2 regions of the Mangrovibacillus cuniculi genome follow, and region 1 is predicted to be linked to the other one. Evidence: a T-box and tRNA genes for the amino acid it is inferred to sense, from the RefSeq annotation. Region 1 holds a T-box; the other holds one or more tRNA genes.
What was found. The T-box of region 1 lies ahead of alaS (alanine--tRNA ligase). A T-box ahead of a tRNA ligase gene usually reads a tRNA of that ligase, here a tRNA-Ala.

Region 1 (16,147 bases):
GGGTTCTTCGATCATCGAGTTAGCGCATTCTATGAAAGAAGGGACAGTCCCTGCTAACTTAACTGAACCGCAAAAAGATCGTAGTTTTATTCAATGTACGACAGCTCAATTACCAGATGTTGTGGAAAAAGTTGTGGCGAATGCTACGAAAAAAGGGTACGCACTAAGAGATATCCAAGTGTTAGCTCCGATGTACCGTGGGGCTGCAGGTATAGATGAGCTAAATAAAAGGCTGCAAGAAATTGTTAATCCTAATCTAGATGGCAAGCGGAAAGAACTGAAATTTGGAGAAGTGGTTTTCCGAATTGGTGATAAAGTTCTCCAACTTGTCAATCAACCAGAGCAAAATGTATTCAATGGAGATATGGGAGAAGTCATTTCTATCTTTTATGCAAAAGAAAACACAGAAAAAGAAGACATGGTGATTGTAAGTTATGACGGAAATGAAGTGACATACACACGGCAAGATCTCAATCAAATTACGCATGCATTCTGTTGCTCCATTCATAAATCTCAAGGAAGTGAATTCCCTATTGTAATTATTCCGGTGGTTCGCGGTTATTACCGAATGTTGCGTAGAAATTTACTATACACAGCTATCACTAGAAGTAAACGCTTCTTAATTCTTTGTGGAGAAACTTCAGCATTTCGACTTGGTGTGGAAAGAACGGATGATTTACAACGACGAACGATGTTAAAATCCATGCTTCAATTACTTGGCACCGGGGGCGACGAAGAAATGGAACATGTAGCTTTAACAGAAGATACATGGGAAAAGGTAAATCCAATGATTGGTATGGAAAACGTTACGCCGAATGATTTCGAGTTAAACTCATAAGCTAAGTTTGTTCATCTCTTAAATAACGAACGGAATTTTCTACACTATTGTTTATATTTCATTAAATTGGCAATACTGCTTCTAACGATAAACGTGAAGAGGTGCTTGCTATGATGAAATGTCCAAATTGCCAAAGTAAAGACTTAGGTAAAATAGGAATTAATCAATATTATTGTTGGGGATGCTTTATTGAGATGTCTGTATCAAAAGGCATTATTAACACCCATCAAGTAGAAGAGGACGGAAGTTTAAGTTCGTTAGACGATCTATTTCATGAGGATGAACGAAAACTTAGTTAGAAGGGTGTGAGTGGCTTGAATAAAACGATTGCATCAATACTGGGAATCGGAATTGGAGTAGCAGCTTCCACGTATTCACGTTCTATGAACAAAAAGTCCATGAAAAAGTGGCAGAAAAAACTTCGCAAAGCCATTCATTAACAAGTGGGTCACCTAAATCATTGGGATTTAGGTGGCTTTTTTGTTACGTGACCAGTAACAACTCATTGTTAGCCACGTGATGTGGCTTGCTTTTAAATGAGTCTCCTTCATTGTTATTTCTTAAAGTGTAAAATGCGGTCAAGAAACGAAAAACGGGAAGTAGAGCACACGTTACGAGAATAACGTGCGTTCACGAAGCAGAAAAAGGGAGTAGAGCACACGTTACGGAAATAACGTGTGTTCAAGAACCGAAAAACGGGAAGTAGAGCACACGTTACGGAAATAACGTGCGTTCACGAAGCGAAAAAACGAAAGCTGAGCATACGTTTCAAAAATACATGTGGTCCAAAAGATAAAACCACATATTAATCAACCTGTAAAAAATCAACCGTTGAAATTATTACAAATACAAGAGCATATTTTCTTCCAAGTAAGCAAACCTAAGATTGAATGTAAACAAAGGAGGAACTGTACATGCAAAAGATTAAATCTGCATTATGGGTGACCATTTTAATCATTGCTGGCTTAACTGTTCTCTATCTCCTTTTTTTATTACAACCAGTTTGGAAGCCTTTTGTTCATGCTATTCTTTGGTTGTGTGTGCCATTCTTAGTAGCTGCTTTTATTAGCTTTTTATTGCATCCAGTTGTGGAAAAGGTTCATCGTTTTGGCATTCATAGAGGAGTAACCATAGCAGTGATATATGCTTTATTCTTTGGTGGAGTTGGAGCTGCGGTGTATTTCGGCTTGCCAATGTTTTATCAACAATTAAATGAACTAGTTGCACATGTGCCCACATGGACAGAATCTTATCGGAACGGACTCATTACTATTCATGAAGAAACGCAAGTTTACCCAGATGGTGTACAAGAATTTGTTGATAGACGAATTGATGCTATAGAGACATTCGCGGTAGGACTTGTGCAAAAAGGGTTATCATTATTCGCTTATGTGTCAACTGCCATATTATTTTTGGCTTTAATTCCATTTATCTCTTTTTATCTTTTAAAAGACTTTGATGTATTAAAGGGATGGGGAAAAAGTATCTCTCCTCAAAACTGGAAAGACCCATTACATAAAATTGTTAGTGGGATTAATGATACGTTAGGTGGATATATCCGAGGTCAATTTATTGTTTGCGTTTTAATAGGAGGCATTGCAACTGTTGCTTTGATGTTATTAGATATTAAATTTTCCATCGTGCTGGGTGTATTTATTGGCTTGACCAATATTATCCCTTATTTCGGACCGGTTGTTGGGGCGATTCCTACCATAGCTATTGCTGCTACAATGTCCTGGAGTACGGTGATTTGGGTAATTATTCTAATCGTTGCGCTTCAATTTTTAGAAGGTAATGTCCTTTCCCCGTGGATTGTCGGTAAGAGTGTTCACTTACATCCACTTGTTATTCTTGCACTACTTTTAGTTGCGGGAGAACTAGCAGGACTTGTAGGATTATTGTTAGTCGTTCCGTTTTTTGCAGTTGTAAGAGTAATTTACCACGTGCTTTTAGATGAAAAAAATAAAAGGGCGATCCTAAAAGATACGTAAAACATCATTCGAACATTGACATTCTTGATAGTATTTCATTATAATTCAAACTAAGTTCAATAGATGATAATACGTCGAAGGTTCTAAGTAGACTAGAGTCCGTTTGAAGAGAGAAACTTCCTTGGCTGAAAGAAGTTTTAAACGAAGGCTAGTTGAACGCTAAACCAGAGTGCTCATAATTGAAGTGAGCCGTTTGCTACGTTATAGCATTAAAGTGATGAAAGCCTTTCTTTCATAACCAGGGTGGTACCGCGATTTTCTCGTCCCTGTTATGACAGAAGGGCTTTTTCTATTTTTGCCTTACATACAGAAGGAGGAGTTAACATGAAATCATTAACAGGTGCACAAATTCGTCAAATGTACTTAGATTTCTTTTCAGAAAAAGGACATCGTATTGAGCCAAGTGCTTCACTAGTACCACATGAGGACCCATCTTTACTTTGGATTAACTCAGGGGTTGCGACACTTAAGAAATACTTTGATGGACGTGTAGTCCCAGAGAATCCACGTATAACAAACGCGCAAAAATCGATTCGTACTAACGATATTGAAAACGTAGGGAAAACTGCTCGTCACCATACTTTCTTTGAAATGTTAGGGAATTTCTCTATCGGAGAATATTTCAAAAAAGAAGCAATCGAATGGGCATGGGAATTCTTAACGGATAAGAAGTGGATTGGCTTTGATCCAGAGAAGCTTTCTGTTACGACCCACCCAGAAGACGAAGAAGCGTTTAAACTATGGCATGAAGGTATTGGGATTCCAGCTGAGCGAATCATCCGTCTAGAAGGAAACTTTTGGGATATAGGAGAAGGCCCAAGTGGACCAAATACAGAAATCTTCTATGATCGTGGACCAGAATATGGCGACGATAAAAATGATCCTGAATTATATGCAGGTGGAGAGAATGAACGTTATTTAGAAATATGGAACTTAGTGTTCTCGCAATTCAACCACAATCCAGACAATACGTATACACCTCTACCGAAGAAAAATATTGATACTGGTATGGGATTAGAGCGTATGGCATGTGTCGTACAAAACGTACCTACGAACTTTGATACAGATCTATTTATGCCGATTATCCGCGCAACGGAATCATTAGCAAATGTGAGCTATGGTACAAAAGGTGATACGGATACAGCGTATAAAGTTATTGCTGACCACATCCGTACAGTTTCGTTTGCAGTTGGCGACGGTGCACTTCCATCTAACGAAGGTCGTGGATACGTGCTACGTCGTTTACTACGCCGTGCTGTTCGTTACGCAAAAGCTATTGGGATTGAAAGACCATTCATGTTTGAATTAGTACCTGTAGTAGCAGAAATTATGGTCGACTTCTACCCAGAGGTAAAAGAAAAAACAGCATTCATCCAAAAAGTTGTAAAGAATGAAGAAGAGCGATTCCATGAAACCCTAACGGAAGGTCTTGCAATTCTTTCTACACTGTTAGAAGAAGCTAGTAAGTCTGAATCTCGTCAAATTAAAGGAACGGATGTTTTCCGTCTTTATGATACGTACGGATTCCCTGTTGAATTAACAGAAGAATACGCAGAAGAAAAAGGATTAACGATTGATTCTGAAGGTTTCCAAGTCGAGATGGAAAAACAAAGAGAACGAGCTCGTTCAGCACGTCAAGATACAGGAAGCATGCAAGTACAAGGTGGCGTTCTTGGTGATGTGAAAGTGGAAAGTGAGTTCGTTGGATACTCTCAATTAGCTGTTCATTCACGTGTTGTAACACTTGTGCAAAACGGCGAATTTGTAGAGAATGTAGAAGCTGGTGAAGAAGCGCAAATTATCCTTAACCAAACTCCTTTCTATGCAGAAAGCGGTGGACAAGTTGGAGATAAAGGTACTCTTACTGGTGATGGTGTGAAAGTAGAAGTGCTAGATGTAGTAAAAGCTCCAAACGGTCAATCTTTACACAAAGTGAAAGTGTTAGAAGGTACGCTTGAAAATGACAAGGAATTATTGGCTAAAGTAGCAACTGATATTCGTAGCAGCGTTATTAAAAATCACACAGCTACTCACCTATTACACCAAGCATTAAAAGATGTATTAGGAGAGCATGTAAACCAAGCAGGATCACTAGTTCAACCAGACCGCCTTCGTTTTGACTTCTCACACTTTGGTCAAGTTCAAGCAGAGGAACTGGAGTTAATTGAACAAAAAGTAAATGAACAAATTTGGAAGAACGTACAAGTAGATATCTCCAATAAATCTCTAGCGGAAGCAAAAGAAATGGGGGCTATGGCTCTATTTGGAGAAAAGTACGGTGATGTTGTCCGTGTCGTTCAAATTGGAGATTACTCGTTAGAACTTTGTGGTGGTTGTCACGTAGCAAACACTGCAGAGATTGGTTTATTCAAGCTGATTGGAGAAAGTGGAATTGGAGCGGGAACGAGACGTATCGAGGCTGTAACAGGTGCTCAAGCATATGGCTATATGAAAGAACAAGTCGATACATTAAAAACTGCTGCAAGTCTTGTGAAAGCTAAGCCAGCTGACCTTGTAACTAGAGTGGAATCACTTCTAGCTGAGTTAAAAGAAGCGCAACGTGAAAATGAATCTTTAGCTGCAAAATTATCAAATATCGAAGCTGGCCAATTAATAGATCAAGTAAAAGAAGTGAACGGGGTTCGTTACCTTGCTCAACTAGTAAATGTAGCGGATATGAACACTCTTCGTACAATGGCTGACGAACTGAAGCAGTCTATCGAATCTGGTATCGTGGTATTAGCTACTACTGGAGAAGGGAAAGTAAACTTTATCGCTACTGTTACTCCTGACTTAGTAAAAGAAGGTTACCAAGCTGGAAAGCTGGTAAAAGAGTTAGCTTCTATTTGCGGCGGTGGTGGCGGTGGTCGTCCAGACATGGCGCAAGCAGGTGGAAAACAACCAGAAAAAGTGAATGAATCTCTGCAATTTGTGGAAACATGGATTACGAACGTTAAGTAATTCGAAAACTTCCTTTCCTACTCTTCTTGTTGTACAATAGTAATAGTAGGAAAAATGACGTTTCTTGCGAAATTGATTTCCAAGAAATTTGTGAGGTGCTGTAGATGAACTCTTTTGACAACACGATGCGCTTTAACTTTTCAGATGATTCCATTGAACATGATGTAAAAGAAGTACTTAATCAAGTGCACGAGGCGTTGCAGGAAAAAGGCTACAATCCTATTAATCAAATAGTGGGTTATCTTTTATCAGGAGATCCTGCTTACATTCCTCGTCATCTGGACGCGCGTAATTTAATTCGTAAATTAGAACGCGATGAGATTATTGAGGAATTAGTAAAATCTTATTTACAACAGCATCGCGAGGGATAAAGATGAGAGTAATGGGTCTAGATGTCGGTACCAAAACAGTTGGTGTCGCAGTTAGTGATGCGATGGGATGGACCGCTCAAGGCATCGAGACAGTTAAGATTGATGAAGAAGCTGGGGAGTTGGGTTTAGCTCGATTAGCGGACTTAATCAAGGAGTACGAGGTAAGTAAAGTAGTAATTGGCTTACCGAAAAATATGAATAATACTTTAGGTCCTCGTGGGGAAGCATGTATGTTGTATGCAGACAGAGTTCGTGATACATTTAATCTTCCGGTTGAAATGTGGGACGAACGTCTAAGCACAATGGCTGCTGAACGAGTTTTACTAGAGGCTGATGTTAGTAGACAAAAACGAAAAAAAGTCATTGATAAAATGGCAGCGGTGATGATCTTACAAGGATTTTTAGACCGTCAATCTTATAAATGAGGTGTTAATTATGGAACATGGTGAAAAACATATCACAGTTGTAGACGAAGATGGTAACGAGCAGTTATGTGAGGTACTATTCACATTCGAATCAGAAGACTTCAAAAAATCTTACGTACTTTACTATCCAGTAGGTGCAGATGAAGATGATGCAGACGATATTGAAATTCACGCATCAAGCTTCAAAGAAACGGTTAATGGAGAAGCTGGAGAGCTTCAACCAATTGAGACAGAAGAAGAGTGGGATATGATCGAAGAAATGCTAAACACTTTCCTTGATGAAGAGGAAGCTGGAGAGTAATTCTCTTTAACTTATAAAGATAAAGAGGCTGATACAAAAGGTACATTCATAAAAAATGAATGTACCTTTTTTCGTAGTAATTGATTTTTAAATACTGCAGATTTAGTGCTTCTAAAAAAGCATCCTTGGGATTGGAGCGGAAGGGGGCGACTCCTAGGGGAAGGTGTTATGTCTAGCTCCAGGTGCGCAACCACTCGGGAAAGTTCAAAAGCCCTCCGGTGGCTGAAGAACTGCCTCCTCGGTCTTCTGAACTTTCCTACCGTGGCTAAACGCGCGCCTTCCGCTTTTCGTAGTGGAAAGCGTCCCCCTGTAGTGGAAATCCTTTTGCATTCACGTTTGATTTTTGTCATAACTTTTTAAAATTGTGGTTAAAAACACATACTTATTATTGGAAATAAAAGCATTCCACTCTGCTTTTACTACTTTTCCTTTTGTCGATTATGGTATAATAACGGAAAATCGTGCGCGAAAATTCTGTTTCTATGCTAATTGTCGTCGAAAGGAGTTTTTTTATGTCTAATGAGGATCAAAAGAGCTTTAAAGATAGAGTTCGTGAGTCAAAGCTACAAAAACAACAAGAAGCGAAAACAATAAGAAAAATTGTCTTAATAGTAACATCTGTCTTAGTAGCAATCATTCTTGCAGTGGGAATTGCAGGATATGTGTATATATCATCTAGTTTAAAAGCGGTAGAACCTACAAATGAAGAAACGAAAACAGTAGAAATACCTATTGGTTCAGGTGTAACTACTATTGGAAATATTCTTGAAAAAAATGGGCTTATTAAAAATAAAACCATCTTCCGATATTATGTTCGTTTTAATAATCACAACAATTTTCAAGCAGGAACGTATCAATTAAGTCCCTCAATGAATATTGATGAACTTATTAGTCAATTACAAACAGGTAAAGTAATGAGAGAAGCACAATTTAAATTGACGGTTCCAGAAGGTTTACAGCTCGTGGAGATTTCAGAGGTTTTAGCAGAGAAATTAAACATGAGTAGTGAAGAAGTGTTTACGGAATTAAATGACCAAGAGTTCGTCGAGAAGTTAATGAATGATTATCCAAACCTATTAAGTGAAGAAGTTTTAGGAGAGGAAGTAAAATATCCACTAGAAGGGTACCTATTCCCTGCAACCTATGAGTTTTATGAAGAGAATCCTTCGTTAGAAGATATGGTAAGAGAGATGTTAAACAAAACGAATGCTGTAGTAGGGAAGTTCCAAACAGATATTGCAGGTAGTGAGATGACTACACATGAAGTATTAACGTTTGCATCAATTGTAGAAGAGGAAGCTCCTTCAGAAGAAGACCGCCAGATGATGGCAAGTGTTTTCTATAACCGAATGGAAAAAGGTATGCCATTACAAACAGATCCAACTGTTTTATATGCAATGGGAAAACATAAAGAGCGTGTTCTATATGAATATTTAGAAACAGATTCCCCATACAATACCTATAAAAATCAAGGTTTGCCACCTGGACCCATCGCAAACTCAGGGGAAAGTGCTATACGTGCTGTGTTAAATCCAGCAGAAACTGACTATTTTTATTTCTTAGCTGCAACAGAAACTGGTAAAGTCTATTATTCAAAGACATACTCAGAGCATAATGATTTAATTGATGAACATATCAAAAACGATTAATTAACATAAAGAGGATTGCTTCTTTTCTCGCAATCCTCTTCTTTTTATGATAGAATAGTTCAAGGTTTTTAACGAATTAATGGAACGAGTCCGTGAGTAGGTAGAAAGCTCTAGTATAGCTTTCTTCTTTTCATGTTATCGTCTTTTTATAAGATATTATAAAGGTGCTGTTCGCATGGAAAATGCCATAACAAATTATTTAAGTGAACTTGTTCAACCTAGAGAATCACTCTTCCAAGACATGGAGCAATATGCAACGGAACACCATGTTCCTATTATGGATATTGTGGGAATGGAAACGTTGCTACAATTGCTTAGAGTGCAAAAACCAAAAAAGATTTTAGAGGTTGGTGCTGCAATTGGTTATTCGGGACTACGTATGGCAGACACTCTACCAAATGTAACCATTATCACAATTGAGCGAGATGAAGAAAGAGCAACAGTTGCAAAACAATATATTCAAACATCAAATCTAGCAGAACAAATCTCTCTGATTCAAGGGGATGCACTAGAAGTGGTGGAGGAAGTTAAGATGCATGGACCATACGATGCAATCTTTATTGATGCAGCAAAAGGACAATATCAACGATTTTTTGATTTATATGCTCCTATGCTAAGTGAACAAGGTGTAATTTATACAGATAATGTCCTCTTTAAAGGATTAGTCGCAACACCTGAGGAAGAGGTAGAACAAATAGAACCAAAGCGAATCCGTCAATTAGTCAAAAAGATTAAGTCATATAATCATTGGTTGATGAATCATGAAGAGTATTACACAATGATTGTTCCTGTTGGCGATGGACTAGCTATTACGACAAGGAGAGTGAGACCAAATGAAGAAGCCTGAATTATTAGTGACACCTCATTCCGTTGCACACGTTCAGGAATTATGTAACGCAGGTGCAGATGCATTTGTAATTGGAGAACAACGATACGGTCTGCGATTAGCAGGAGAATTTACCAAAGAAGCAGTAAAAGAAGCAGTAGAAATTGCGCACAAACATGATAAAAAAGTATATGTAGCGATGAACGCTATTTTCCATAATGATCGAGTAGGAGAATTAGAGGACTATATCGGTTACTTAGCTTCCATCTCTGTAGATGGCGTAATCTTTGGAGATCCTGCTGTGATTATGGCAGCTAGAGTAGCAGCTCCTACTATGCCATTACATTGGAATACGGAAACAACTGCAACTAACTGGTTTACATGTAACTATTGGGGGCAAAAGGGTGCTACTCGCGCTGTACTTGCTCGTGAACTTAGTATGGATGCAGTATTAGAAATTAAAGAAAATGCAGAAGTAGCAGTGGAGGTACAAGTACATGGAATGACTTGTATGTTCCAATCAAAACGTACGTTACTTGGTAACTACTACCGCTACCAAGGGAAAACAATGCCTTTAGAAAAGTTAGAGGATTCTCGAACGTTACTTCTCTATGATAAAGAGCGAAATAACAAGTACCCAATCTATGAAGATGAAAATGGAACGCACATTATGAGTCCTAATGATATCTGTATGATTGATGAACTTCCTGAATTAGTGGAGGGGAACATTGATAGCTTGAAAGTGGACGGTGTCCTTCAAACTTCTGAGTATATTACAAAAGTCACAGCTTTATATCGAGAAGCAATTGATACACTAGTATCTGACGAAGATCTATATGAAGAGAAAAAAGGCGAATGGCTAGAACAGATTGAAGCGATGCAACCAGAACATCGACCACTAGATACAGGATTTTTCTTTAAAGAAACAGTTTATTAAAAGATAAGGAGGAATGTGCGATGACAGCAATAATAGAAGATAAAATTTCTAAGGTAGTAGATGGCAAACGTGTTATTGTCAAAAAACCTGAATTACTAGCACCAGCTGGAAATCTGGAAAAATTAAAGATCGCTGTTCATTATGGAGCAGACGCTGTATATATTGGTGGTCAAGAATACGGATTACGTTCAAACGCTGGAAACTTTACATTTGAAGAAATGAAAGAAGGCGTGGAATTCGCGAAGAAGTACGGAGCAAAAATCTATGTTACGACAAACATTTATGCACATAATGAAAACATGGACGGACTAGAAGACTATCTAATGGGTCTTCAAGAAGCGGGAGTTACTGGAATTATCGTAGCGGATCCACTGATCATTGAGACGTGTAAACGTGTTGCTCCTAAAGTAGAGGTGCACTTAAGTACACAACAGTCTCTATCTAACTATAAAGCGGTTGAATTCTGGAAAGAAGAAGGGCTTCACCGCGTAGTTTTAGCGCGTGAAGTAAGTGGCGACGAAATTGCTGAAATGAAGCGCCATGTAGACATCGAAATTGAAACATTTATTCATGGTGCTATGTGTATCGCTTATTCTGGCCGTTGTACGTTAAGTAACCACATGACTGCACGTGATTCTAACCGTGGTGGTTGTTGTCAGTCTTGTCGTTGGGATTATGATTTACTAGATCGTCAAGAAAATGTAGAAACGCCTAAGTTCTCTGATGGCGATGCACCTTTTGCGATGAGTCCAAAAGACTTAAAACTAGTAGAATCTATTCCACGTATGATTGAGCTAGGTATTGATAGCTTAAAAGTAGAAGGTCGTATGAAATCCATTCATTACGTTGCAACAGTAGTATCTGTCTATCGTAAAATCATTGATGCATATTGTGCAGATCCAGAAAACTTTACAATTGACCCTGCTTGGTTAGTAGAGCTTGAGAAGTGTGCAAATCGTGATGCTGCGTCTGCATTCTTTGAAGGGACACCTGGATTCGAAGAGCAAATGTATGGTGTGCATGGCCGTGCAACGAAGCATGAATTTGTTGGTCTTGTGTTAGACTACAACGAGGAATCACAAGTTGTCACACTTCAACAACGTAACCATTTCAAACCTGGTGATGAAGTAGAATTCTTCGGCCCAGATATTGAGAACTTTAAAATCGTTGTAGAAGAGATTTTTGATGAAGAAGGAAATTCATTGGATGCAGCTAGACATCCGCTTCAAGTTGTTAAATTTAAAGTGGATCGTCCACTTCATGCTAACAACATGATGCGAAAGGAGAACGCATAATCGCATGAGTCGTAAGCCTGTTGTTATCGGTGTTGCTGGAGGTTCAGGTTCTGGTAAAACCTCCGTTACAAAAGCTATATATGAACAATTCAAAGGTCATAGCATTCTTATGATAGAGCAAGACTACTATTATAAAGATCAAACCCATCTTCCATTGGAAGAACGTTTAAAAACTAACTATGATCATCCATTAGCGTTTGATAATGATTTATTACTAGAACACATAGAGTCACTGCTTCGTCATGAACCAGTGGAAAAGCCAACGTATGATTACACTCTACACACTCGTTCTTCTGAAACCATTCCAGTAGATCCTAAAGATGTTATTATCTTAGAAGGAATCTTAATTTTGGAAGACGAGAGATTACGTAATTTAATGGATATGAAACTTTATGTGGATACAGACGCAGATTTACGTATTATTCGTCGTATGTTGAGAGATATTAAAGAACGAGGACGTACTATTGAGTCTGTGATTGAGCAATATATTAGCGTTGTTCGCCCAATGCATAATCAATTTATTGAGCCAACAAAGCGATATGCTGATATAATTATCCCTGAAGGTGGCCAAAATCACGTTGCAATTGATTTAATGGTAACAAAAATTCAAACAATTCTTGAACAAAAGTCATTTTTATAATACGATATCATAGATGTCAATTATAGGTATTCTTACAGAGGATGCGTTTCTTTCAACTTTAATTGAGAGAAATGCCCTCTTTTTCGATTATTGTCTACTCGAATGCCTTTGTCACGATAATCGTGTAACATACTGAAGGAGTGAACGTCATGTCCAACGAAAAAGTATTCCCGATGACAGCGGAAGGGAAAGCAAAATTAGAACAAGAATTAGAACAATTGAAAACGGTTAAACGTAAAGAAGTAGTAGAGCGTATTAAAATTGCTCGTAGCTTTGGAGACCTATCAGAGAACTCTGAGTACGATTCTGCTAAAGAAGAGCAAGCATTTGTGGAAGGTCGTATTACGACACTAGAAAATATGATTCGTAATGCAAAAATTATTAAAGAAGATGAAGTGAAAGGTGACCAAGTAGCTTTAGGTCGCACAGTTACATTTGTAGAACTTCCTGATGGTGATGAAGAGACTTACACAATTGTAGGTAGCGCAGAGGCTGATCCATTTGAAGGGAAAATCTCTAATGACTCTCCAATTGCAAAGAGTCTATTAGGTCATAAAGTAAATGATAAAGTAACAGTTCAAACACCAGCTGGTGAAATGAACGTACGTATCGTATCGGTATCATAATCTTTACTATTGCAGCAGACATTCTATAAGAAGTCTGCTGTTTTTGTTACGTGACCAGTAACAACTCCTCGTTGGCCACGTGATGTGGCTTGCTTTTAGATGAGTGTCCATTTACGTCGAGCAGTAAAAACTCATCTGTTACCTCATGCTTAGATGATTATCATTTTTGTTGTATGGTACTAAACAACAAACAAGTATGGGAATATCTACTTCACTCCCCTATGTAGCTAGTATGTCTTGTCTCATTCCCGTCCAAAATGAGAATGAGGTGAGACTATTGAAAAAAAGGGCAAGGTTTGTTGCAATAATCTTTCTGTTAATTTTCGGTATTATACATTTTCGTCTGGCTACCCTACAATTGCTACATACAGAATCATTCGGAAAACATCAAATTAATTTATTGGAGAACAGTGTCAGTCAGCGTACACAAACTATTCAAATTGATGATGGTAGAGGCCATTTTTTAGATAACGAAGGCAATCCATTATCTTACGACGTGAAGAACGTGGTAATTCTATTCCCATTTCTAAAATATATACAATGGGACAAAGAGAAATTAGCTAATCTTCTAGCTATCTCAGTAGACCAGATTGATCGACAGCTAAAAGAGCATAATGAACCTTTTGCTTTAGCTTCAATTGGTCCAATTGAATTAACAGCAGTAAAAATGGCAGAAATAAACGATTGGAATATTCCTGGATTAATTGCTAGTGAAAAACTTTATCCGAAGAAACAAATAGAAGCAGAACATCTCATTGGACTCATTCGAGAAGATCCATCCCAGTTGAAATCTAGATATCCTCATTTATCCTTACCTGCTTCTATACCGATTGGAATTGAGGGTCTTCAAGCAAGTTTTGATTCGTTTGTCATTCCAGAAATGGAGTCTCGATTAATTTATCACGTTGATGCGATTGGAAGGCCTTTATTCGGTTTACATGTAAAATATGCAGGAAATGCTAATCCCTATTATCCGTTGAATATACGAACTACGATACAAACTCCTATTCAACAAGTAGCAGAAGAAATCTTAACGAAACATGATGTAAAAAAGGTGGAGTTGCTCTGATAGATATTGCTTCATCAGAGGTAGTAGCTATGGCATCTAGACCACAGATTAATCAAAAGAATCCATATGGAAATAACAGTGTGCGAAATCAGTTGTTAACACCTTTATTTCCAGGTTCTGTTTTTAAAACAGTTGTGTTAGCAGCAGCATTAGAAGAGGGGGTCACTTCCTCTAATGAATCGTTTGATTGTGATTGGAATGTGTTAGGGAAAGAGAAGACGGATGATAAAGGTGTGCTTTCTTTAGAGGAGAGCTTTGCGCAAAGTTGTAATTTTACCTTTGGAGAATTAGGTGAAAGACTAATGGAGAAGGATGCAAATTTACTAGCAAATTATGCGGAGAAATTAGGCATAACGGAACATGCAATTTGGACAGGTGATGTATATCATGAGACAGATTTTCATCAGTGGAAAAAAACAGAAGGACAGGTATTTGCAGACAAAACACATGCAACTCAACCTGGGATTGTTCGTCAAACTGCTATAGGGCAACAAGACGTGCTGGTTACTCCACTCTCTGTTGTAAATATGATGGCAACTATTGCAAGGGGTGGGGAAAAGAAATCGGTCAAACTAGTTCAATCTATCGATTATAAAAATGGTACTCCAATGTACCGATTTTCCGAACAAACACTAGAAAAGCAAGTTCTTTCTCCCATTACCATTAGTCAAGTTCAAAAGCATTTACATGCAGTTGTTACTTCGCCACTTGGGACAGGTAAATGGTTTAATGACTTACCTGTGGAGATAGCAGGGAAAACGGGGACTGCAGAAACGGGAAAATTCACTGGTGAGGAACAATTGTACCATAAATGGTTTGCTGGATATTTTCCGTTTCATCAACCAAAATATGCGATGGTGGTTGTAAATGAAGATGTAACAAACTCGGAAGGTGGCATTAACCCGATTGTGATTGACCTTGTAAATGCTATAGAGGAAATAGGTTTCTAGTACACCTTTTATTCTGTACATGGTAAAATGGGTGGCAGGAAGGAAAGGAGAGGTAGATTATGGGTTCATCTCGTTCTCACCAACGAGCAAAAAGAGAAAAACAAATTTTGTACTAAATAGCTTAATAGCAATCGTCATTATTTTAATTCTTGTTGTTTCTGCTTCCATTTTTGGTTTAACGAACAGAGGCGATAATAATCAAGCTGCTTCGGAATCGACGAATGAAGAAGCGAATACGAATGATCAAGTAGAATCAGAACAAGATACATCTTCAGATGAAAATACAGAAACAGAAGATACAGAAACAGAAGACAGTGAATTAGAAGAACAACAAGAAAAAGAGGAAGTGGACTTAGAAAGTGGTCAAGAAGGAATGGTTGTGGAGGAAAGTACGGAAAATAACGTCAAAACAACCGCTCAAAATCCCAATTGGCAACCTGTAGGAACGGAGCAATCCAACTTTTCTAATTCCTTTGACCAAGGTACAGTAGACTGGAACGAAAAGTTAAAAGCGGTATCGTATGCAACAGGATTATCAATAGACGATATGATTGTATGGCGAATGGAACGTGGGGGAGATCCAGCTACTCAAGCAGTAGCTACAGTAACACCAAAAGATCAATCAGAGAACTATCGAGTGTATTTACAGTGGGTGGACGGACAAGGTTGGAAGCCAACGGAAGTACAAACGTTAGTGAAAAATGACAAAAAGAGCGGCTAAGCTGCTCTTTTTGTCATTTTCAGAAAATTACCTACTCTCTCTTGGAAGCTACTAATTTGACAAAAATACTTACTCCCTGTTAAGTTAAGAACAGTTTTATTTTTAATTCATACTATACTTATAGGAATTATTATATATGACGAAAGAAGAGAGGTTATCTCATGGGGAGAGAATTTTTAGATCTATTTACAGAATGGGCTGACACGTATGATGAAACAGTACAAGGGCATGACAAAGAATATGAAGAAGTATTCCGTGACTATGAAACGATCTTAGAGACAGTTGCCAAATGTTCAAATGGAACTGTTTTAGAATTTGGAACTGGTACAGGAAACTTATCTTTAAAACTATTAAAATATGCGGACCAAGTGATCGGTGTGGAGCCTTCTCCAGAAATGAGAGCGATTGCTCAAAAGAAGCTTGGAAAGTTTGTAGAAATGGTAGATGGTGATTTCTTACACTTTTCTGTTCAAGAAAAAGTAAACACGATTGTTAGTACGTATGCGTTTCATCACTTGACAGATGATGAAAAATTACAAGCGTTTGA
Region 2 (16,147 bases), 1.1 Mb from region 1:
GCTTCTGCAATACGAGCTTGCTCTGCATTAACAACGTCCATAATAACGCCGCCTTTTTGCATTTCTGCCATTCCACGTTTTACTCGGTCTGTTCCTGTAATCATCTCATTGCCCCCTAAGTATCTATTTCACAATCATTCATGGTAACACGATCGGAATAATCGGTTGTCCTAACGTAACTAAACAATAAATTGAGTATTGTGTCAAGAATGAAAGGTTCTACCTATCTCCAATTACCACTTACTATTGTCCTTCCTATAGATCATTTTATAACAACTAGTACAATGAAGTTAAGTATAGATATGAAAAAGAAGGTTGAAACAAAGTCTTTTACAACTTGTTTCAACCTTCTCTTATTAAAACCAACCTTTTACAGTCGAAGCGATACTATCCCAAATACCTGAGAAGAATCCTCCGATACCTCTCATAGATAAGACAAACCAATTTGCTTTTTCTACAGATACCGTAGTGACAACTGGAATCTCTGTTGCTTGAGCAAGTTCTTCTGTTAAGTAGGATTCTTCGCCTTCACCATTGTATTGAAGTTTAATGTATCCGACACGAGTTCCCTTCTCAATAGGGGCAGTTAATTGTCCATCTTCATTTAATAGACTTTCATCCACTGTAAAGACTGGAGTGTAGTTTTCTGCTTGACCGTTTCGGATGATCATTTCTAGAGCTTTTTCTGTTTCAATTTGAACAGAATCTTCTTTTCCTTTTGTAACAGGCAATGTTTTTGCCGCTTCCATTGTGTACCCTGCTGGTAATACTTCTTCTTTTGTATGTTGACCAAATGCAAAGTCTAGCATTTTCTTCGTTTCGCCAAAACGAGCTTGGTAAGAACCTTGCCCATCAGCATTCTTGGCATTCATCACTACTGTAATGTAACGTTGTCCATTTCGTTCTGCTGTTGCGGTAAAACAGTAACCAGCAAAATCTGTTGTTCCAGTTTTAATACCGTCTACCCCTTCATATTCGAACAGTAGACCAGGCAACATCCAGTTCCAGTTATCCATTTTTATTGCATCATCGGTACCATCGCGGAACACTTTACGAGAGATTCCAGATGTCTCTAATACCTCGGGGAATTCCGTTAAAAGCTTTTGAGCTAATAAAGCTGTGTCTTTCGCCGACATAATATTTTCATCTTCCGGACCCGTTCCTTCCGGATGCATACCTTTTAGATCACGATTATTTAAGCCAGATGAGTTAACAAATCGAAACTCCTTAAGCCCTAACTCATTACCTTTTTCGTTCATTAATTTAACGAACTCTGTCTCAGATCCGGCGATTACTTCCGCTAATGCCATAGTCGCTCCATTGGCTGAGTAGATTACCATTGCTTCATATAACTCTTGCACACTATATGTACCGTCTGCACGAAGTGGAACATTTGATAAAGCTCGATCTTGTGAAACTTTATACACTACTTCACTAACATTATATTGTTGATCAAACGTAACTCTTCCATCTTCTATAGCTTCTAACAGTAGGTATTCTGTCATCATTTTTGTCATAGATGCAACACCTAAGGCAGTGTCTGCGTTCTTCTCGTATAATACCTTACCTGTTTTAGCATCAATTAAGATAGCAGCATCTGCATTAACCGCCAATGTGTCTGTAGCCGCATTCGCTTGGTTCGTTTGAATAACCCCAACCGATAACATTAGAACTGTCATCATAGTTATAACTTTTTGAACAAGATTATTTTTCACTCCAATACCCTCCAAAATTAATCTGCATGCCTAGAATTTTATCATATTATGTATGGAATAGGTAGAAGGACTAAAGTGGGAATCCGCTATATACGTAGGTTTCACAAAATAGACACCATTCTAGTACAAAGTATGTTTTCTATTCTTTGTGAAATTTGTAACATCCTTTCTAATAGAAATACCTCCTTCAAAAAAGAAGGAGGTATAATAAATGAATCTATTATAACGAGTAGTTTGGAGCTTCTTTTGTAATTTGTACATTATGCGGATGACTCTCACGTAATCCAGCACCAGTCATACGGATAAACTGCGCTTCTTCACGAAGAGCTAAAAGGGTTGCAGCACCACAATAACCCATTCCCGAACGGATTCCACCAAGTAATTGATAAATAGTATCTGTTACTGGACCCTTATAGGCAGTTCTTCCTTCAATCCCTTCTGGTACAAATTTCTTAGCATCTTCTTGGAAGTAGCGATCTTTAGATCCTTGTTCCATTGCCCCAACGGAACCCATTCCTCTATAAACTTTAAATCGTCGTCCTTGGAAAATTTCTGTTTCCCCTGGACTTTCTGATGTTCCTGCAAGTAGGCTACCTAGCATGACTGCATTACCACCTGCAGCTAGTGCTTTCACAATATCACCTGAATACTTGATTCCACCATCTGCAATAATAGTTTTTCCTAATTCTCGTGCTACAGATGCACAATCATATACTGCTGTAATTTGTGGTACACCTACTCCAGCTACTACACGAGTTGTACAAATGGAACCTGGTCCAATTCCCACCTTCACAATATCAGCACCTGCCTCATATAAAGCACGTGTTGCTTCTGCCGTAGCGACGTTACCTGCAATAATAGCAACAGTAGGATAAGCTTCTCTAATTTTACTTACAGTGTCTAGCACCCCTTTAGAGTGGCCGTGAGCAGTATCAATAACAATAACATCTACTTGTGATTCTACTAGTTTACCCACACGAAGTAATACATCGTTTGTAACACCTACTGCAGCTCCAACTAATAAACGTCCTTGTTTATCTTTTGCACTATTAGGGAACTCAATAACTTTCTCAATATCTTTAATCGTAATAAGTCCTTTTAGTACACCAGAATCATCTACCAAAGGTAATTTTTCAATTTTATATTTCTGAAGGATTTTTTCTGCTTCTTCTAAACTAGTTCCTACTGGAGCAGTTACTAAATTCTCTTTTGTCATTACATCTGAAATACGTATAGAAAAATCACTAATGAATCTCAAGTCACGATTTGTTAGGATCCCAACTAGCTTGCATTCTGTTTCGTTATTTACAATCGGTACACCGGATATACGATATTTACCCATTAAGTGCTCTGCATCAAACACTTGATGATCTGGTGTTAAATAAAATGGATTAGTAATAACTCCACTTTCAGAACGTTTAACTTTATCTACCTGCTCTGCTTGCTGCTCTACACTCATATTTTTATGGATTATACCTAATCCACCTTGACGAGCCATACTAATGGCCATTGCAGCTTCAGTAACTGTATCCATACCAGCAGAGATAATAGGAATGTTCAATTTTACGTTAGGTGTTAACTCCACACTTAAATCTACGTCTCTTGGTAATACTTCGGATTTAGCTGGAATTAATAGAACATCATCAAACGTTAAACCTTCTTTAGCAAACTTTGTCTCCCACATAAATCGTTCCTCCTCCAAAAAATATTATTAGTAGGTTATCAATTGGTTAAACTACTGTCAAGAAGTCTATAATTTGTTAGATTATTCAGTTTATATAAGGGGTACGTGCCATGACTTTACCTATACATATTTGGGAGAGAGGATACCGTTTTACTTCCGCATCTTATGTGAATAAATATCTTCATGATCACTATGAAACATTAGCATTACCAAATCCTACTCTTCAAGCTAGGGACAAATCTACTGCTTTTATGTACTATCTAGAACATGGAAAGAGTTACTATTCATTATCATCTACTTCGCCTTTAGAAATAAAACCTCTCCTCCTTTTTTACGGGTTAACACATTTGCTGAAGGCTGCTCTTTTAACTGTAGATCCTTTCTATCCTGACTCTACCAGTGTTTTAGCACACGGCGTATCAACTCGAAAAAAAAAGAAACAGCAATATTTATTTTTTCAGGACGAAGTAAAAATTCAACGTAATGGGTTATGTACTCATTTATCCGAGAAGTTGTTCCACGTGAAACAACTTGAAAATAAGAAAATTAGTATGGGGGATTTAATGGAATGTCTTCCCGAATTAGATAAACTGTTTTATTATTTTCGGCCTACGAAAGGTACTACATCTGTTACCGTAAATGGAGATACATTGCTAATGCCTTCTAACATATCCATCCAGGATATAAAAGAATCTTTTGGAGATGATTTAGAAATTAAATGGAACAATAACATGATTTCTATCCAACGATATAATAAGCACTTAGTGTTTCCAATTAGATCTCATTCCGATACAGATATCTATATACCGTCAAAACTAAGTTATATACACTTTTTACCCCACCTTATCATTCATTACCTCCTGCTTTATAATCTTAGTATGATTGCAAGGTATGAGACAGAGTGGTGGGGAAACTTAATTAGATCTTCGCCAACACATGATTACCCTTTAATTCAATCTTTTTTACAATCTACTTTATATTCAGGTCCGTCTTTAATCTTTGACTACTTAGAAAGCAATCAAGAAAAAAACCCTCTTCTAGAATAAAACTAGAAAAGGGTTTACCTATTAATTAACTGGTATTGTATTAGGTTGACTATTTCGTCTTCTGGCGGCAGTCATAAGCTTGACATATTCTTTGTATAAGGGGTCTTCCGGCTCTAAGGATATTAGTAACTGTTCACAACTCAAACATAAGTACAGATGGTGAATATAATATCCGCTACGCTTTCTTTGTTTACAACACTGGCATTGATACTCTACTAAGTTACTATTGTTCATCATACTACCTCCCTTTAGGGGTAGTATGGACAAATTACTAGAATTATATACTATGAATTTATCTTTCACTAAATAGTCGTTACATTAGTAACTATAGGCCATATCACATAGCCTACACATAGTTATTCCTATTCACAAAAAACACCGTATCTAATTAGATACGGTGTTCGTAAATGCCTGGCGACGTCCTACTCTCACAGGGGGAGAACCCCCAACTACCATTGGCGCTGAGAAGCTTAACTGCCGTGTTCGGGATGGGAACGGGTGTGACCTTCTCGCTATCGCCACCAGACTATGTACATGTAAAAGAACGTTGTTCTTTCAAAACTAAATACTGCGCGCCACCAAAGCGTATTGCCGAGAATCACCAAGTTTGACTTGGTTAAGTCCTCGATCGATTAGTATTCGTCAGCTCCACATGTCGCCATGCTTCCACCTCGAACCTATCTACCTGATCATCTTTCAGGGATCTTACTTCTTACGAATGGGAAATCTCATCTTGAGGGGGGCTTCATGCTTAGATGCTTTCAGCACTTATCCCTTCCGCACATAGCTACCCAGCGATGCCTTTGGCAAGACAACTGGTACACCAGCGGTGCGTCCATCCCGGTCCTCTCGTACTAAGGACAGCTCCTCTCAAATTTCCTACGCCCACGACGGATAGGGACCGAACTGTCTCACGACGTTCTGAACCCAGCTCGCGTACCGCTTTAATGGGCGAACAGCCCAACCCTTGGGACCGACTACAGCCCCAGGATGCGATGAGCCGACATCGAGGTGCCAAACCTCCCCGTCGATGTGGACTCTTGGGGGAGATAAGCCTGTTATCCCCGGGGTAGCTTTTATCCGTTGAGCGATGGCCCTTCCATGCGGAACCACCGGATCACTAAGCCCGACTTTCGTCCCTGCTCGACTTGTAGGTCTCGCAGTCAAGCTCCCTTGTGCCTTTACACTCTACGAATGATTTCCAACCATTCTGAGGGAACCTTTGGGCGCCTCCGTTACCTTTTAGGAGGCGACCGCCCCAGTCAAACTGCCCACCTGACACTGTCTCCCACCCCGATAAGGGGCGCGGGTTAGAAGTTCAATACAGCCAGGGTAGTATCCCACCAATGCCTCCACCGAAGCTGGCGCTCCGGCTTCCAAGGCTCCTACCTATCCTGTACAAGCTGTACCAAAATTCAATATCAGGTTGCAGTAAAGCTCCACGGGGTCTTTCCGTCCTGTCGCGGGTAACCTGCATCTTCACAGGTACTATAATTTCACCGAGTCTCTCGTTGAGACAGTGCCCAGATCGTTACGCCTTTCGTGCGGGTCGGAACTTACCCGACAAGGAATTTCGCTACCTTAGGACCGTTATAGTTACGGCCGCCGTTTACTGGGGCTTCGGTTCAGAGCTTCGCGTGAGCTAACCCCTCTCCTTAACCTTCCAGCACCGGGCAGGCGTCAGCCCCTATACTTCGCCTTGCGGCTTCGCAGAGACCTGTGTTTTTGCTAAACAGTCGCCTGGGCCTATTCACTGCGGCTCTCTCGGGCTTTCACCCTATCAGAGCACCCCTTCTCCCGAAGTTACGGGGTCATTTTGCCGAGTTCCTTAACGAGAGTTCTCTCGCACACCTTAGGATTCTCTCCTCGCCTACCTGTGTCGGTTTGCGGTACGGGCACCTTCTTCCTCGCTAGAGGCTTTTCTTGGCAGTGTGAAATCAGGTACTTCGGTACTATAATTCCCTCGTCATCACAGCTTGACCTTACGGTAACGGGATTTGCCTCGTTACCAGTCTTACTGCTTGAGCGCACATATCCAGCAGTGCGCATACCCTATCCTCCTGCGTCCCCCCATTGCTCAAACGGAAGAGAGGTGGTACAGGAATATCAACCTGTTGTCCATCGCCTACGCCATTCGGCCTCGGCTTAGGTCCCGACTAACCCTGAGCGGACGAGCCTTCCTCAGGAAACCTTAGGCATTCGGTGGAAGGGATTCTCACCCTTCTTTCGCTACTCATACCGGCATTCTCACTTCTAAGCGCTCCACCAGTCCTTCCGGTCTAGCTTCGACGCACTTAGAACGCTCTCCTACCACTCACACCAACGGTGTGAATCCACAGCTTCGGTGATACGTTTAGCCCCGGTACATTTTCGGCGCAGAGTCACTCGACCAGTGAGCTATTACGCACTCTTTAAATGGTGGCTGCTTCTAAGCCAACATCCTGGTTGTCTAAGCAACTCCACATCCTTTTCCACTTAACGTATACTTTGGGACCTTAGCTGGTGGTCTGGGCTGTTTCCCTTTCGACTACGGATCTTATCACTCGCAGTCTGACTCCCACGGATAAGTCATTGGCATTCGGAGTTTGTCTGAATTCGGTAACCCGATGGGGGCCCCTAGTCCAAACAGTGCTCTACCTCCAAGACTCTTACAACGTGAGGCTAGCCCTAAAGCTATTTCGGAGAGAACCAGCTATCTCCAAGTTCGATTGGAATTTCTCCGCTACCCACACCTCATCCCCGCACTTTTCAACGTGCGTGGGTTCGGGCCTCCATTCAGTGTTACCTGAACTTCACCCTGGACATGGGTAGATCACCTGGTTTCGGGTCTACGACCTCATACTCATTCGCCCTATTCAGACTCGCTTTCGCTGCGGCTCCGTCTTCTAAAACTTAACCTTGCATGAAATCGTAACTCGCCGGTTCATTCTACAAAAGGCACGCTATCACCCATTAACGGGCTCTAACTACTTGTAGGCACACGGTTTCAGGATCTATTTCACTCCCCTTCCGGGGTGCTTTTCACCTTTCCCTCACGGTACTGGTTCACTATCGGTCACTAGGGAGTATTTAGCCTTGGGAGATGGTCCTCCCGGATTCCGACGGAATTTCACGTGTTCCGCCGTACTCAGGATCCACTCAGGAGAGAACAAGATTTCGACTACAGGGCTTTTACCTTCTCTTGCGGACCTTTCCAGGTCGCTTCATCTACCTCGTTCTTTTGTAACTCCGTATAGAGTGTCCTACAACCCCAAGAGGCAAGCCTCTTGGTTTGGGCTGTTCCCGTTTCGCTCGCCGCTACTAAGGGAATCGCGTTTGCTTTCTCTTCCTCCGGGTACTTAGATGTTTCAGTTCCCCGGGTCTGCCTTCCAACTCCTATGTATTCAGAGAAGGATACTGTTCCATTACGAACAGTGGGTTTCCCCATTCGGAAATCTCCGGATCGAAGCTTACTTACAGCTCCCCGAAGCATATCGTTGTTAGTGACGTCCTTCATCGGCTCCTAGTGCCAAGGCATCCACCGTGCGCCCTTATTAACTTAACCGTTAATAATGCTATATTTTTTTCTTACCATAATGGAAAGAAATCTTAAGATGGCGATTCTCGGTTTTAATTGCTTTGGTGTCTTACAGTATTTAGTTTTCAAAGAACAAATATTGGTGGAGCCTAGCGGGATCGAACCGCTGACCTCCTGCGTGCAAAGCAGGCGCTCTCCCAGCTGAGCTAAGGCCCCATAAAAAGATTATATTATAGAAGAAAAAATGGTGGGCCTAAGTGGACTCGAACCACCGACCTCACGCTTATCAGGCGTGCGCTCTAACCAGCTGAGCTATAGGCCCTCTATAAAATTCTGTTATTCTATGATGAATTCGATTGAACCATCAAAACTAAACAAACCAATGTATGTGCCGAACGCCAGTACTTCCGAAGAAGTACTGTTCCGTAATATATCCTTAGAAAGGAGGTGATCCAGCCGCACCTTCCGATACGGCTACCTTGTTACGACTTCACCCCAATCATCTGTCCCACCTTAGGCGGCTGGCTCCAAAAGGTTACCCCACCGACTTCGGGTGTTACAAACTCTCGTGGTGTGACGGGCGGTGTGTACAAGGCCCGGGAACGTATTCACCGCGGCATGCTGATCCGCGATTACTAGCGATTCCAGCTTCATGTAGGCGAGTTGCAGCCTACAATCCGAACTGAGAACGGTTTTATGGGATTGGCTTAACCTCGCGGTCTTGCAGCCCTTTGTACCGTCCATTGTAGCACGTGTGTAGCCCAGCTCATAAGGGGCATGATGATTTGACGTCATCCCCACCTTCCTCCGGTTTGTCACCGGCAGTCACCTTAGAGTGCCCAACTAAATGATGGCAACTAAGATCAAGGGTTGCGCTCGTTGCGGGACTTAACCCAACATCTCACGACACGAGCTGACGACAACCATGCACCACCTGTCACTCTGTCCCCGAAGGGGAACGCCCTATCTCTAGGGTTGTCAGAGGATGTCAAGAGCTGGTAAGGTTCTTCGCGTTGCTTCGAATTAAACCACATGCTCCACCGCTTGTGCGGGCCCCCGTCAATTCCTTTGAGTTTCAGTCTTGCGACCGTACTCCCCAGGCGGAGTGCTTAATGCGTTAGCTGCAGCACTGAAGGGCGGAAACCCTCCAACACTTAGCACTCATCGTTTACGGCGTGGACTACCAGGGTATCTAATCCTGTTTGCTCCCCACGCTTTCGCGCCTCAGTGTCAGTTACAGACCAGAAAGTCGCCTTCGCCACTGGTGTTCCTCCACATCTCTACGCATTTCACCGCTACACGTGGAATTCCACTTTCCTCTTCTGCACTCAAGTTTCCCAGTTTCCAATGACCCTCCACGGTTGAGCCGTGGGCTTTCACATCAGACTTAAGAAACCACCTGCGCGCGCTTTACGCCCAATAATTCCGGACAACGCTTGCCACCTACGTATTACCGCGGCTGCTGGCACGTAGTTAGCCGTGGCTTTCTGGTTAGGTACCGTCAAGGTACCGCCCTATTCGAACGGTACTTGTTCTTCCCTAACAACAGAGTTTTACGATCCGAAAACCTTCTTCACTCACGCGGCGTTGCTCCGTCAGACTTTCGTCCATTGCGGAAGATTCCCTACTGCTGCCTCCCGTAGGAGTCTGGGCCGTGTCTCAGTCCCAGTGTGGCCGATCACCCTCTCAGGTCGGCTACGCATCGTCGCCTTGGTGAGCCGTTACCTCACCAACTAGCTAATGCGCCGCGGGTCCATCTGTAAGTGATAGCCGAAGCCACCTTTGAATCATCTGTCATGCGACAAATGATGTTATTCGGTATTAGCCCCGGTTTCCCGGAGTTATCCCAATCTTACAGGCAGGTTACCCACGTGTTACTCACCCGTCCGCCGCTAACTTGCGGGAGCAAGCTCCCACAAGTCCGCTCGACTTGCATGTATTAGGCACGCCGCCAGCGTTCGTCCTGAGCCAGGATCAAACTCTCCAATAGATGTTTGATTAGCTCATAAAAAACTTGTTTTGTTGTTTCCTAGAAACAACTGAATTAAACGTTGGCACTTGGTTTGTTTAGTTTTCAAAGTTCAATGTTTAGTGTCGTCTTGTTTTGGCGACTTAACTAATATATCATGTGTTACTTAATTCTGCAATACTTTTTTAAAAAAGTTTTTCAAAAAAGAAGTACGCTACCTCTCAGAAAGAGAAGCGACTTGTAATATACCATTTATGTATATATCAAGTCAATGAATATAATAGAAAAATTTCCGTTTCTTTTTTTAATTGTGTTTTAACGTATAGCTACACTATTAAAGATACTTTTCTAAGATCAGACGACATCACGTGGTAAATGATGAGTTGTTACTAATCTAGTAATGAAAACTCCAAGAGCAATTATACTCTTGAAGTCCTCTCTTCTACTATATTGTTTCTTAGACAGACTCAATGTATAGTGCGCGTGACTTTTCTAAATCAATATACTCATCTCTATCTTTTAATCTAATAAGTGGCCTTAGAGGGTCATTTGCTTTTGTAAACATAATTTGAGCATATTCACCATTAGACAGTCTCACAGTAGTTCCAGGCGTAAAAGAACATATTAAATTGATTAAATTAGATAATACTGCAGCATCATACTCACCAAAAAAATCTTGTGATAACATTTCTAACACTTTATAAGGAGACTTTTTTGATCGATATATTCTCTCTGATGTCATAGCATGATACACATCAGATACAGCAATAATTTGTGCGTATAAATGAATTCTTTGCCCTCTTTCTCCAACTGGATATCCACTACCATCTACTCGTTCATGATGTTGAAAAATAGCTACTTTCATTTCCGTTTTTAGAAAAGAGGTGTCTTTTAATAAAGAGTAACTATATGCTGTATGTTTCTTTACCTCATCATATTCACTTCTATTTAAGGCCTTATTTTTCACCAGGATAATATTTGATATCTTTGCCATACCACAATCTGCCAATGCCCCTGCAATACTTAACTGAACATAGGTACCTTTATCTAACCCTAATTTTTTTCCGATTGCTCCAGCGATAATACCTGTAGAAACACCATGATGATATAAGTAGTCCTCTTTGGTTGAGTAATGATGTAAGGTAGAAACAAGGGAAGTATTGGAATCTATAAATTCTAACAATGGCAACAATAAACTCCTCACAGCTACTACGTCTACAGGTGAACCACTTTGCCATTGGATGAATTGTTTTTTGTACAAAGAAACGGCTTTTAAATAGGCACTCGTAAAAGCTGAATTAGTATCCCTTGATACTAATTCTTCATTTAGTTGCTTAGTTTTGTCACTCATCTTATCCAAAACAGGAACTACACTGAATGGATCTCCATTTACAAGCACCAATGATACATGAACTTCTTCTATTAGGAACGATTGGAGTACCTCAATATGAAGTTGATCTATCACTGTATTTTTTGCCACTAGAGGGAATTTTGATTTTCCCATTACATCTTCTTCTAAGATACATCCTTCTACAAGATCTGATACTTTCACTCTCATCCATTCACCACCTCTTTCACTCATATCTTTAAAACTATTTTAGCAAATTTTACATATTTACAAGTACTTTTTTTCTTATTTCTACAAAAAAAGAACACCAGTATTGACTGATGCTCTCTTCCTTATTATTCTTCTGAATCATCTTCTACAACTTCAATATCCGTAGGCTCGGTTTCCTCTGGAGCTGTTGTTGGTTCCGCTTCATCTTTTTCTACTTTTGCTACTGTAGATACATATTCATCTTCATCTAGACGAATAAGTTTTACACCCTGTGTGTTTCTACCCGTTACGGAAATCGTATCTACAGCCATACGGATAATAACACCTTTAGCTGTGACAATCATCAGATCCTCTTCTCCAGTTACAGCTTTAACGGATACAAGTTGACCTGTTTTTTCTGTCACATTCAACGTCTTAATTCCTTTTCCACCACGACTTTGAACTCGATACTCCGCTTCCTTAGTACGCTTTCCAAATCCATTAAACGTAACTACTAACACTTCGTTATCTGGCTCTAAGATATCCATACCAACAACATAATCGGAGTCTCCAAGTGAAATACCTTTTACTCCAGTTGCAGTACGTCCCATTGACCTAACATCGGTTTCATGGAAGCGAATAAGGAGACCTTTATTGGTACCTATGACAATATGTTTATTACCATCTGTCAATCTTGCTGCTATTAGTTCATCATCTTCACGCAAATTGATAGCAATTAGACCATTTGTACGGATATTCGCAAAATCCGAAAGCGGTGTACGCTTTGATACACCGTTTCTAGTAGTAAAGAAAATAAACCAATCTTCCACAAAATCTTCTACGCGGATCATCGTGTTAATACTTTCGTCTTTACCTATCCCTAAAAGGTTTATTATTGGTAATCCTTTTGCTGTACGAGAATACTCAGGGATTTCATATCCCTTTAAGCGGAAAGCTTTCCCTTTATTTGTAAAGAACAGAATCGTATCATGTGTGGAGGTTTCTAGAATGTGTTCCACGAAGTCATCTTCATTTGTTCCCATTCCTTGAACTCCACGACCACCCCTACGTTGTGCACGGTAAGTAGAAGAAGGTAATCTTTTAATATATCCGTTGTGCGTCAGTGTTAAAACGATATTTTCACGTGGTATTAAGTCTTCGTCTTCGATATTCTCAATTCCACCTGCCACGATTTCTGTTCTTCTTTTATCGTTAAATCGCTCTTTTACTTCTTCTAATTCTTCTCGGATGATCTCTAAGATTTTCTCTTCATCTGCAAGAATTGCTTTCAATTCAGCAATAAGTGCAACTAGTCCTTGATATTCATCTTCAATTTTTTCTCTTTCTAAACCTGTTAAACGTTGAAGACGCATGTCTAAGATTGCTTGCGCTTGCTTTTCAGATAACGCAAACTCCGTCATCAAACCTTCTCTTGCAAGGTCAGTAGTTTGTGACCCACGAATGATCTCTATAATCCGATCAATATGGTCTAAAGCAATACGTAGTCCTTCTAAGATATGTGCTCTAGCTTCTGCTTTTTTCAGTTCAAACTCTGTTCGTCTACGAATGATAACTTGTTGGTGAGCAAGATAATATTGTAGACATTCTTTTAAGTTTAACAACTTTGGTTGACCATCAACTAGTGCAAGCATATTAATACCAAAACTAGATTGTAATGCGGTTTGTTTATATAGATTATTCAGTAGAACATTAGCGTTTGCGTCACGACGAACCTCAATAACAATACGCATACCTTTACGATCTGATTCGTCTCGTAGGTCCGTGATACCATCAATCTTTTTATCTCGAACTAACTCAGCTATCTTTTCAATTAGTCTAGCTTTGTTTACTTGATATGGTAGTTCGTTAACAATAATTGTTTCCTTACCATTAGCCTTTTGTTCAATATCAACTTTTGCACGAACTGTTAAAGACCCACGACCTGTTTCATAAGCCCGTCTTATTCCAGATCGTCCCACAATGATTCCAGCAGTTGGGAAGTCAGGTCCAGGAATCATTTCCATTAACTCTGGGATAGTGATGTCAGCATCTTTACTAACTGCTAAAACTCCATCAATAATTTCTCCCAATTGATGTGGCGGTATGTTTGTTGCCATACCAACCGCAATACCTGTAGAACCATTTACTAAAAGGTTCGGAAAACGTGATGGAAGAACTGCTGGTTCTCTTTCTGATCCATCATAGTTGTCTTTATAATCAATTGTGTCTTTGTTAATATCACGAATTAATTCCATTGATATTTTAGACATACGTGCTTCTGTATAACGCATCGCTGCAGCCATGTCACCATCGACAGAACCAAAGTTACCATGACCATCAACTAGCATATATCTATAGTTAAAATTTTGAGCCATACGAACCATCGTATCGTATACTGCAGAGTCACCATGTGGATGGTACTTACCTATTACTTCTCCGACGATACGAGCAGATTTTTTATAGGCTTTATCCGACGTCATACCTAAATCGTTCATAGCGTATAAAATACGTCGTTGAACAGGCTTTAAGCCATCACGCACATCTGGTAAAGCTCGAGAAACGATTACGCTCATTGCATAGTCTAAGAAAGACGTACGCATTTCCTGGCTAATGTTTATCTCCTTGATTCTTGCATTAGGCGTTTCTGCCATTACAGGAACCTCCTTACGCTTGAGGTTTACTCACATTATTTTCAATCATCTATATTAAATATCTAAGTTCTTTACGTATGCTGCATTTGTTTCGATAAAGTCACGACGTGGTTCTACTTTTTCACCCATCAACATTTCAAATGTCTCATCTGCTTCGATTGCATCTGCAAGACTTACCTGAAGTAGGGTTCTTGTTTCTGGGTCCATTGTCGTTTCCCATAACTGATCGGGATTCATCTCACCCAGACCTTTGTATCGTTGAATACCTGGTTTAGGTATTTCATTCAACATTTTTAATGTTTCTTCTAATTGTTTTTCGTTATAAGCGTATTCAATACGTTTACCTTGTTGAATTTTATATAACGGTGGTTGTGCAATATACACGTATCCCGCTTCCACAATTTGTCGCATGTATCTGTAGAAGAAAGTGAGTAAAAGCGTCCTAATGTGCGCACCATCTACATCGGCATCTGTCATAATGACGATTTTATGATATCTAGCTTTCGCAATATCAAAATCTTCTCCTATTCCCGTACCAAGAGCTGTAATGATTGCACGCACCTCGTTATTAGATAAGATTTTATCTAAACGCGCTTTCTCCACGTTAATAATTTTCCCACGTAACGGAAGAATTGCTTGGAAGTGACGATCACGACCCTGTTTTGCTGAACCACCTGCAGAGTCACCCTCCACCACGTAAATTTCACTAATTTTAGGATCACGAGAAGAACAATCAGCTAATTTACCAGGTAAACTAGAAACTTCTAATGCAGATTTACGACGTGTCAACTCACGTGCTTTTTTCGCAGCTAAACGCGCTCTTGAAGCCATTAGTCCTTTATCAATTACTTTTCTAGCTACAGTTGGATTTTCTAATAAGAACTTATCAAAGTGCTCTGAGAATAAGGCATCTGTAATGGTACGAGCTTCGGAGTTACCTAATTTTGTTTTTGTTTGTCCTTCAAACTGAGGATCTGGATGCTTTACAGAAACGATTGCTGTCATACCCTCACGAACATCTTCACCCGTTAAGTTAGCATCACTATCTTTGAACACACCATGTTTTCTTGCATAGTCATTAATAACACGTGTTAGAGCTGTTTTAAAACCAGACTCATGTGTTCCACCTTCATAGGTATGAATATTATTAGCGAATGAGTAGATATTACTTGCATAACCATCGTTATATTGAAGCGCTACTTCTACAGTAATACCGTCTTTATCGCCTTCGATAAAAATTGGCTCACTATGAAGAACTTCTTTTGATCGATTTAAATGTTCTACATATGACTTAATACCACCTTCATAGTGGTAAACATTTTCTTTCGGTTCGTCTAAACGATTATCGGTAATCGTTACTTTAATACCTTTATTTAAAAACGCTAGCTCTCTAATACGATTAGCAAGTGTATCAAATTCGTATTCTGTTGTTTCCGTAAAGATTTCAGGATCTGGTTTAAATCTTGTCAAAGTTCCAGTTATGTCTGTTGTACCAATAACAGCTAAGTCTGCTGCTGGTACTCCTCGCTCATATTTTTGATAGTAGACTTTACCGTCTCTATGTACTGTAACTTCTGTTTCAATGGAAAGTGCATTTACAACGGATGCTCCAACCCCATGAAGTCCTCCAGAAACCTTATAGCCTCCACCGCCGAACTTTCCGCCTGCATGAAGAACTGTCATGATAACTTCTACTGCTGGTCTTCCCATTTTTTCATGTATACCTACAGGAATCCCACGACCATTATCTCTTACAGTAATGCTATTATCTTTTTCAATTGTGACATTAATTTCATCACAGTACCCAGCTAATGCTTCATCAATACTATTATCAACAATCTCCCATACTAGATGGTGCAACCCTTTTCCACTAGTTGAGCCAATATACATACCAGGTCGTTTTCGTACCGCTTCTAGTCCTTCTAAGACTTGAATCTGATTTTCATCATACGATTGTGGTTGGAGCTTATCGTCCATCGACACACCGCTTCACCTACACTTTCCTATTGATGTAACTTTTCTATAATT

Region 2: it has a tRNA-Ala gene. The T-box ahead of alaS (alanine--tRNA ligase) is inferred to sense a tRNA for this amino acid. The anticodon was not compared.

Annotation. Positions count from the first base shown of each region.
Region 1 covers NZ_CP049742.1:1,637,029-1,653,175, reverse strand. Annotated here, with positions in the region: gene recD2 (SF1B family DNA helicase RecD2) at 1-838, shown strand, start outside; gene G8O30_RS08495 (hypothetical protein) at 949-1,137, shown strand; gene G8O30_RS08490 (DUF3918 family protein) at 1,153-1,278, shown strand; gene G8O30_RS08485 (AI-2E family transporter) at 1,753-2,829, shown strand; T-box leader at 2,895-3,100, shown strand; gene alaS (alanine--tRNA ligase) at 3,154-5,790, shown strand; gene G8O30_RS08475 (IreB family regulatory phosphoprotein) at 5,895-6,161, shown strand; gene ruvX (Holliday junction resolvase RuvX) at 6,164-6,586, shown strand; gene G8O30_RS08465 (DUF1292 domain-containing protein) at 6,597-6,887, shown strand; gene mltG (endolytic transglycosylase MltG) at 7,400-8,536, shown strand; gene G8O30_RS08455 (O-methyltransferase) at 8,712-9,383, shown strand; gene G8O30_RS08450 (peptidase U32 family protein) at 9,370-10,299, shown strand; gene G8O30_RS08445 (peptidase U32 family protein) at 10,320-11,594, shown strand; gene udk (uridine kinase) at 11,599-12,234, shown strand; gene greA (transcription elongation factor GreA) at 12,384-12,860, shown strand; gene G8O30_RS08430 (penicillin-binding protein 2) at 13,138-13,929, shown strand; gene G8O30_RS08425 (penicillin-binding transpeptidase domain-containing protein) at 13,959-14,879, shown strand; gene G8O30_RS08420 (YrrS family protein) at 14,911-15,600, shown strand; gene G8O30_RS08415 (class I SAM-dependent DNA methyltransferase) at 15,762-16,147, shown strand, end outside.
Region 2 covers NZ_CP049742.1:2,717,546-2,733,692, reverse strand. Annotated here, with positions in the region: gene pdxS (pyridoxal 5'-phosphate synthase lyase subunit PdxS) at 1-104, opposite strand, end outside; gene G8O30_RS13755 (D-alanyl-D-alanine carboxypeptidase family protein) at 357-1,682, opposite strand; gene guaB (IMP dehydrogenase) at 1,936-3,399, opposite strand; gene G8O30_RS13745 (YaaC family protein) at 3,510-4,445, shown strand; gene G8O30_RS16300 (sigma factor G inhibitor Gin) at 4,467-4,679, opposite strand; rRNA gene rrf (5S ribosomal RNA) at 4,855-4,971, opposite strand; rRNA gene G8O30_RS13735 (23S ribosomal RNA) at 5,058-7,989, opposite strand; tRNA gene G8O30_RS13730 (tRNA-Ala) at 8,103-8,178, opposite strand; tRNA gene G8O30_RS13725 (tRNA-Ile) at 8,208-8,284, opposite strand; rRNA gene G8O30_RS13720 (16S ribosomal RNA) at 8,403-9,952, opposite strand; gene G8O30_RS13715 (HD-GYP domain-containing protein) at 10,389-11,489, opposite strand; gene gyrA (DNA gyrase subunit A) at 11,615-14,119, opposite strand; gene gyrB (DNA topoisomerase (ATP-hydrolyzing) subunit B) at 14,174-16,096, opposite strand.